2 regions of the Rhodococcus sp. 27YEA15 genome follow, and region 1 is predicted to be linked to the other one. Evidence: riboswitches for the same ligand, from Rfam matches in the RefSeq annotation. Region 1 holds a riboswitch; the other holds the start of a gene.

Region 1 (4,417 bases):
CATTCGAACGAAGGTTTGTCTCTTCGTTCGGGGTGCTGATTGGTCGGTTCCGTATTCACACTACCGTGAGCGGGATGTGCGTTGCCGCAGAGCTGAGATCGTGGCGGTGTCGTTCGAATCGGATCGTCGCGGACCGGCCGAAAAGAGGGCGTGTTGTCGGATATCGGAGTGCTACGCCGAGTTCGCTTTCTGTTGGTCGTAGACACCCCGGGTCGACACCCGTGCTCGATTGACTAGTGTCGATGGTCGGAGACAGCGGTACCGAGGCGTCGGCGTCGACATCGTTCCGGGGAACAACGAGCGGAAGCGAGTAACCGATGAGTGCGCGAAATGCCGAGTATCCGCGTCCGAAACATTTCCTGGTCCATCTGAGCGATACACATCTGGTGGCCGAAGGTGAACTCTACGACGCGGTGGACGCGTCGAAGCGGCTGAGTCAGGTCCTCGACGGGCTCGTGGCATCCGGGGTCAAGCCTGATGCGTTGGTGTTCACCGGCGATCTGACCGATCAGGGAGATCGTGACGCGTACGCGACGCTCAAGGAGATTGTCGACCCGGTGGTCGAGGAACTCGGTACGCAGATCATCTGGGCGATGGGTAACCACGACGACCGTGGTCAACTCAGGTCGGTACTGCTCGGTGAGGCGCCGAGCGAACTTCCGCTCGATCGGGTCTACGACATCGACGGTCTTCGTCTCGTCACTGTGGATTCGACGGTGCCCGGTCAACATTACGGTGAGCTCAGTGACCACCAGTTGGACTGGCTACGAAGCGAATTGACCGTTCCAGCGCGGGACGGCACCATCGTGGCGATGCATCACCCGCCGGTGCCGTGTGTCCAGGACCTGGCGGTGTTGGTAGAGTTGCGTGAGCAGTCTCGATTGGCCGATGTGCTGCGGGGCAGCGACGTACGCGCGATTCTGGCCGGTCATCTGCATTTCTCGACGTCGGCGACGTTCGCCGGAATTCCGGTGTCGGTGGCATCGTCGACGTGCTACACCCAGGATCTCAATGTGGTGGTGGGCGGGCAGCGTGGCCGAGACGGTGCGCAAGGCTGCAATCTCGTTCACGTCTACGACGAGACGATCGTGCATTCGGTGGTTCCGCTCGGGGAGTACGCGTCGGTGGGCGAGCCGGTGGCCGCAGCGGAAGCCGAGCGTCGCTTGGCGCGCGCGGAGGTTCGAATCCTCGAGAGCGAAACTGTCAGCCGCACCAAAGTGTGAGGTCACGGACCGCTGAAGCCGCCACAGCGGTACCGGGACGATTGTCGGTGCGGTGTCCGAGCACTATCGTCGGGGAAGGTGCAGAGCTCCAGCGATCAAGGACCGGCTAGCTGGACGGCAACCCTTCATGCCGATGGGGTGCCCCGGAATCACACCTGGTGATGCGTGAGATCGCGCATCGCAAGCGGCAGTTGCGGTACGCGAGCATCGGCGATCTCGATGCGTTCACGACCGGTACTGTGCGCTCCCGAGTGGTACTCGAACAGGAGTAAATGCCGATGACATCCTCTCTTCCCCTCCATCTCGCCGTCGCGCTCGACGGTGCGGGCTGGCACCCAGCTGCGTGGCGAGAACCGAACTCACGCCCGACCGAACTGTTCTCCGCGCCGTACTGGACCGACCTGGTGGCTACGGCGGAACGGTCGCTGCTCGATTTCGTGACCATCGAGGACAGTCTCTCGGTGCCGTCGAATCCGCTCGAACCGCTCACCGACGTGGTCGACGAGGTTCGGGCCCGCCTCGACGCCCATCTGGTGGCGGCGAGAGTGGCGCCGGTCAGCAAGAACATCGGGCTCATTCCCACTGTCACCACCATCCACACCGAACCCTTCCACGTTTCCAAAGCCATCGCGACATTGGACTACACCTCTGGCGGGCGGGCAGGCTGGCAGGTCAAGGTATCGGCCTCGGCATCCGAATCGGCGCATTTCGGCCGCCGTTCCATCCCGGCATTGACCGAGCAGGAGCGCGAATCGATTCACGGTGGCACACTCCCGGACTTCGTGAAGGAACTGTTCGACGAGAGCGCCGAAGCGGTCGAGATCGTTCGCCGACTCTGGGACAGCTGGGAAGACGATGCCGAGATCAGGGACGTCGAGACACGACGATTCATCGATCGGGACAAGCTGCACTACATCAACTTCGAGGGTGAATATCTGTCCGTGCGAGGCCCGTCGATCACGCCGCGGCCGCCGCAGGGGCAGCCGGTGGTGACCGCGTTGGCTCATCAGCGCGTACCGTACGAGCTGGCCGCTCGATCGGCTGATCTGGTGTTCGTCACGCCCCGCGACGACGGGCAGGTCACCTCGATTCTCGCCGAGGTGCGCACCGCACAGGACAGTGTCGGACGCAGCGGCCCTGATCTTCAGGTTTACGCCGACATCGTGATCTTCCTGGACTCGGCAACGGAGACCGGGCGCGCGCGGCTGGAGAGGTTGAATGCGCTGTCCGGCAAGGAATACCACTCCGATGCGGTGATCTTCACCGGCTCGGCAGCCGAGCTTGCCGATCGGTTGTCCGAGTGGCAGGGCTTGGGGCTCGACGGATTCCGTCTGCGTCCGGGAGTGGCGGTCGACGATCTCGATGCGATCTCGTCCGATCTGATTCCACTGCTGCAACAGCGTGGAGCCTTCCGAACCGAGTACCCCCACACCAATCTGCGCGGCCTGCTCGGCCTCTCGACCGAGGTCCCCAACCGCTACGCCGCCGACACGTCGGCCGCCTGAACGAGGAGTGTCAGATCATGAGTTCTCAGCAGCGTAAGCAGGTTATTCTGGGCGCCTACCTCGGTGGGGTCAACCACCACACCGCGTGGTGGGATCCCAAGGCGGGAAGCCAGATCGAGTTCGAGTCGTTCGCGCACACCGCCCGCACCGCCGAGCGCGGAAAGTTCGACTTCTTCTTCCTCGCCGAAGGTTTGGCGCTTCGTGAACGGGCCGGCCAGATCTTCGACCAGGACATCATCGGACGCCCGGACACCTTCACCGTCCTCGCATCACTGGCGGCGGTGACGAAGCATCTCGGTCTGGCCGGGACCATCAACGCGACCTTCAACGAACCGTTCGAACTGGCACGCCAATTCGCCACGCTCGACCAGTTGTCCGGCGGCCGGGCGGCCTGGAACGTCGTGACGTCCTTCGATGCCTTCACCGGTGGGAACTTCCGTCGCGGTGGGTACCTCGATCATGCCAAGCGTTACGAGCGCGCAGCGGAAACCGTTGCGCTGATCCGCGAGCTGTGGGACTCGTGGAGCAGCGACGACATCGTTGCCGACAAGGAGTCCGGTCGATTCCTGGCACGTCCGGATGCCGGTGAATTCGCGCATCACGGCGACCAATTCGATGTCAGTGGCCGATTCACGGTTCCGCGCAGCCCGCAGGGGCGGCCGGTTCAGCTGCAAGCCGGTGTGTCGCCACAGGGCCGTGATTTCGCGGCGGCGAACGCGGACGCGATCTTCTCGCCGTACGGCAGTCTGCCCGAGGCATCGGACTTCTACCGTGACATCAAGGCGCGGGCCGTGGCAGCGGGCCGTGCACCCGAGGACATCAAGATCCTGCCGTCGGCGAGCTTCGTCATCGGGACGTCCGAGGCCGACGCCATCGAGAAGTACCGGGAAGTCCGCAATCAGCAGGTCACCGGTCAGACGGCCCGGATTCACCTCGAACAGATCTGGAATCGTGATCTCTCGGCTTACGATCCCGAGGGACCACTACCCGACATCGATCCCGATCCCGAAGCGCCGCCGATCATCCAGGGTAAGGCCTTCATCTACCAGGACAGGTTCGCCACCGTCGCCAAGTTGCGGGCCGTCGCGGAGAGCAAGAAGCTCACTCTGCGAGAGGTCGTCATCGACCAGTTCGAGCGCGGACCGATCGTCGGCACCGCTGCACAGGTGGCAGAAAAGATCGATTCCTTCGTCCAACAGGACGGCTCGGACGGCTTCATCATCGGCTCGCATCTCGTGCCCACCGGTCTGGACGAGTTCGTCGACGACGTGGTGCCGCTCCTGCAAGATCGTGGTGTTCTGCGCAGCGAGTACACGGGTACGACGTTGCGTGAGAATCTGGGCCTCGCCGTACCGGCCGAACGCGAACCGGCCGCAGTGCGGTAACCACAAGATCGAATCCGCTAGGGTCGTCCGAAAGGGCGGCCCCAGCGGCGTTTTCAGAGCTCCCAGGGTGCCGGGATCGGGTAGTAGGCGTCGAGGAATTCAGTGATCTTGCGGGTGCGCAGTTCCAGATCTATTTCCGGGGCGCTGCCGTCGTTGAGGCAGAAGAAATCCACGGATCGGTGTGCCAGCAGCCGATCCATTTCTCGAAGTCCGGCTTTGACGGTGGTGTCGACGTACCTGACCGAGGCCGACTTCTGCACCACGGAGCGCCCGCTGAGGAGGGTGTAGTAGTGATACAGCGAGT
Region 2 (4,417 bases), 2.7 Mb from region 1:
CGAGGAACGTCGCGGTGGCCAATGCCGACGTCCAGATGGACTCCTCCGGGATGTCGAGGCCGGAATTGAGCAGACGTGCACGCAGATCCCGCGGAGTCCGGATGGAGTTGTTGGTGAGCACCATGAACGGAATCTCGTTGGCCGTCAATTCGGCCAGTAGGGTGTCGGCTCCCGGAACCATGTGCTCCTCGTGGACGAGAACACCGTCCATGTCCATCAGGTACGTCCAGCCGGTCTGTTCCTCTGTGGTACTCATGTGTCCAGTATGAGCGAGCGGGCCTGAATGTGGGCAGTCAAGCCAGTAGCCGCCACAGTCCGATCAGGCCGACGACGACGATGGTCGCGCGCAGTGCCGTGGGGGAGAGGCGACGTCCGTACCGGGCGCCGAGTACGCCGCCGACGAGGGAGCCTGCCGCAATCAAACCTACTGCTGCCCAATTGATCTGATCGAATCGTAACGTGATGTACATGGCAGCGGCGACGATGTTGACCAGGAGTGAGAGCAGGTTCTTCGCACCGTTCATCCGTTGCAGGGTTTCCGGGAGTATGGCTCCCATCACCCCGATCAGGAGAATGCCTTGGGCGGCGGTGAAGTAGCCGCCGTAGATGCCGACCAGGAATGTCCCGGTGGTGAGCAACGCGAGTCGGTTCGCCGAGAGGCCGGTTTCTTCCGTCGAGCGTTTCTTCGCCCATGCCTGGATGCGCGGTTGCAGGACCACCAGTGCCAGTGCGAGTACCAGCAGGATCGGCACGATGGTCTCGAACAGTTTTTCCGGCAGATGCAGCAGCAGCCAGGAGCCGAGCACCGCACCGACGACGGACGCGGGGATCTGCCAGCGGAGACGGTTCCATTGACCGGCCAACTCGCGGCGGTACCCCCAGGTGCCGGAGACTCCGCCCGCCACGAGTCCGACCGCGTTGGACATCGTGGCGGTCACCGGCGGCATTCCGAATGCCACCAGAGTCGGGAAGGTGATCAGAGTGCCGCTGCCGACTACGGCATTGATCGCCCCGGCGCCGACCCCCGCCAGCAGGATGACAATTGCTTCCAGTCCGTTCACTCGGCAGAGGCTACGGCAGCAGTCGAGGGCTTCGAGCGCCCGGTTGGGTCTGCTGTCGACAGGCAAAGAATTAAACACGGCCCACCGGTGATGCGACAGGCTTGAAATCAAGACGATTCCAATACTATTTTTCGACTATTGTTATTGCAGCACAATGCAATACAGAATTTGACGATCTTCGATTCTGCGTCTAGTCTTTGGGCACCATCCAGAGCGACCGAGAGACCTGGCTCGTCGACGTCGCAGCAACCCCCCGAGTGATCGGGTGCGGGTGCTACCGCCAGGACCGATGGAGGAGTCTCATGGAAACCACCTCGCACGCCGGGCACAGTCGTCGTCACATAGATCTGTGCCGAACAGCCTCCTGTCACTGTCGCTGAGTCGACAGCGCGGACCACGGCTCTTCCGGCCGGTCCACGGTGCCGCCCCGCAGTGAAAACCATCTTCCTCCCCGGCTCACCGCCCCGTGCTCGACGCGACGGCGTTCGACGAGCTGCACTCGAAAGGCCTGTTCGCGATGTCCACCCACCCCCGGAGCTCACAGTGAGTGCGCCCACCGATGTTCGCAGCAAAGAGTCGGAGTACGAGAATCTGCCCGATTCCGAACTGGTAGTCGCCAGGACCTGGCATCCGGGCCAATGGGTGGTCAGTGTCGTAGTGCTGGTGCTGCTTGCGCAGTTCATTCACGGATTGGCCACCAACCCGGGTTGGGACTGGCCGACATTTGCCCAGTACTTCACGGCGAAGTCGGTACTGGCAGCGTTGTGGATGACCGTCAAGCTGACGTTGTGGGGCACGGTCCTCGGATTCGGAATCGGTATTTTCCTGGCGATCGGCCGACTGTCGAACAACCCCGTGCTTCAGGTGATTTCCTGGACGTACATCTGGGCTTTCCGCTCGATCCCGTTGATCGTGCAGTTGCTGTTCTGGTTCAACATCACCTACCTCTACCAGAGCTTGTCACTCGGAATCCCCTTCGGACCCGAATTCTTCACGTTCCAGGTCAGCGGTGTGATCGGCGGATTCACCGCCGCCGTCATCGGGCTGGCGCTGCATCAGGCGGCGTACTCGGCGGAAATCATTCGCGCCGGCATCATCTCCGTCGATCAGGGGCAGATCGAAGCGGCGCACTCACTCGGGATTCCGCGGGCCCGACAGTTCTTCAAGATCGTTCTTCCCCAGGCCATGCGTGGCATTCTCCCGAACGCCGCCAACGAGGTCATCGGACTGTTCAAGGGCACCTCGATCGTGTCCACCATGGCGATCGCCGAACTCTTCTACCAGGTCCAGGTGATCTTCGGACGCAGCGGCCGCGTGGTACCGCTGCTGATGGTCGCGACCATCTGGTACATCATCTTGACAACATTGCTCTCGATCGCCCAGTACTACATCGAACGGCACTATGCCCGCGGCTCGGCACGTTCGTTACCACAGACGCCGTTGCAGAAGATCCGAAGTAAATTCGTCGAGATCCGCGACGCGCGCCTCGACATTCCGAGAGGCGCTTCCCGATGAGCACAGAACTGGTCGACGGTACCGCAACCGAGGTAGTTGCAACCGCAGTAACCGAGGACACCGCGTATGCCGTGGAGGCACGCGGGATTCACAAGTCGTTCGGAACCCTGGAAGTACTTGCCGGCGTTGACCTGTTGGTGCGCAAGGGCGAAGTGACCGTGATCCTGGGGCCGTCCGGATCCGGTAAGTCGACGCTACTGCGTACCCTCAACCACCTCGAGAAAGTCGATCGGGGAACGGTGCGCATCGACGGTGAGCTGATCGGCTACCGGCGCAAGGGAAACCGACTGCACGAGTTACGTCCTCGAGAAGTTCTCAAGCAGCGTTCGCACATCGGTTTCGTATTCCAGAATTTCAATCTGTTTCCCCACCTGACCGCCCTCGAAAACGTGGTGGAGGCGCCGCTGTCGGCGCAGAAGCGTGATCGGGACGAGGTGTATCGCGAGGCGCGAGCATTACTCGAGCGAGTAGGAGTGGCGGACAAGGCCGATCAGTATCCGCGTCAACTCTCGGGCGGGCAGCAGCAGCGCGTCGCGATCGCCCGGGCACTGGCGTTGCGGCCGGCCGTCATCCTCTTCGACGAACCGACGTCGGCGCTCGACCCCGAACTGGTGGGCGAAGTGCTCGAGGTACTGGCGCAACTGGCCCGCGACGGTGCGACGTTGGTGATCGTCACTCACGAGGTGGGGTTCGCCCGCGAGGTGGCCGATACCGCGGTCTTCATGGACGGCGGCGTCATCGTCGAACAGGGCCCACCCTCCCAGGTGATCGACAACCCTACCCACGAACGAACGAAAGCTTTTCTCTCCCGCGTTCTCTGACGCGCACTCAGTTTGTTTCCCGAAAGGAAAAATAGATGTCTTCCCGATCCAAGCGCGCTACCTTCCTGATTTCGGCACTCGCCACGGTCGGATTGCTCAGTGCAGCGTGCAGCAGTGCCGATGCCGATTCCGACGCGGGCACCGTCACTTCCGCATCCGGCTACAACCTCACCGCGGACCAGGACCGGATCTCCACCGACAAGGTGGATTCTATTGCGGCGGAGGTCCCGCAGGACATTCGTGACCGCGGCACCCTACGCGTGACCGGCAGCGCCGGATCCGCTCCGCCGCTGCGTTTCTACGCCGACGACGACAAGACCCTCATCGGATCGGAAACCGACTTCGCCTACCTGATCGCGGACGTGCTCGGGTTGAAGGTGGATCTGCAGACGGCGGACTGGGCACAGAACTTCGTTCGCGTCGATTCGGGCGAGACGGATGCGTTCATCTCCAACGTGACGGTCACCGAAGAGCGTAAGGAAAAGTACGACTTCGCCACCTACCGCCTGGACACGCTCGCGTTCGAGGCGAAGAAGGGCTCCGGAATCTCCATCAAGGAACCCAAGGACGTCGCCGGGCGCAAGATCGCGGTCGGCTCCGGAACCAATCAGGAAGCGCTGCTGGTCAAGTGGAGTGAAGACAACGTAGCGGCCGGTCTGGCACCGACCGACATCGTCTACTACCAGAACACCACCGACTACTACCTGCCGCTGCAGTCCGGCCGTATCGACGCCTACTTCGGTCCCAACCCGTCCTCGCAGTTCCACGCCAAGCAGTCCGGTGAAACCGAAGTGGTGGGCGAGTTCTCCGGTGCCGGAGACAGTCTGCAGGGTCAGATCGCAGTGTTGGTGAAGAAGGACAACGGTTTGATCCAGGCAATCAGTGACGCCATCAACCACACCATCGAGAACGGCACGTACAAGCAGGTTCTCGAACGATGGAACATCACGACCGAAGCCGTGGACAAGTCCCTGATCAACCCGCCCGGCCTCCCCAAGACCTCGTGAGCTGCCTTTCATG

The links. A riboswitch is a leader RNA that binds a small molecule or an ion and turns the genes downstream of it on or off. The one in region 1 is predicted to bind S-adenosylmethionine.
Region 2: linked by a shared signal. The riboswitch ahead of ABH922_RS18070 (amino acid ABC transporter permease) and the one ahead of ABH922_RS05300 (LLM class flavin-dependent oxidoreductase) in region 1 are both predicted to bind S-adenosylmethionine.

The regions. Positions count from the first base shown of each region.
Region 1 covers NZ_JBMHHW010000001.1:1,136,628-1,141,044, forward strand. Annotated here, with positions in the region: gene ABH922_RS05295 (phosphodiesterase) at 318-1,223, shown strand; SAM riboswitch class IV at 1,301-1,416, shown strand; gene ABH922_RS05300 (LLM class flavin-dependent oxidoreductase) at 1,502-2,728, shown strand; gene ABH922_RS05305 (NtaA/DmoA family FMN-dependent monooxygenase) at 2,746-4,113, shown strand; gene ABH922_RS05310 (stealth family protein) at 4,167-4,417, opposite strand, start outside.
Region 2 covers NZ_JBMHHW010000001.1:3,877,380-3,881,796, reverse strand. Annotated here, with positions in the region: gene ABH922_RS18080 (HAD-IIA family hydrolase) at 1-256, opposite strand, end outside; gene ABH922_RS18075 (sulfite exporter TauE/SafE family protein) at 294-1,061, opposite strand; SAM riboswitch class I at 1,263-1,357, shown strand; gene ABH922_RS18070 (amino acid ABC transporter permease) at 1,605-2,576, shown strand; gene ABH922_RS18065 (amino acid ABC transporter ATP-binding protein) at 2,573-3,397, shown strand; gene ABH922_RS18060 (ABC transporter substrate-binding protein) at 3,433-4,404, shown strand; gene ABH922_RS18055 (FAD-dependent oxidoreductase) at 4,415-4,417, shown strand, end outside.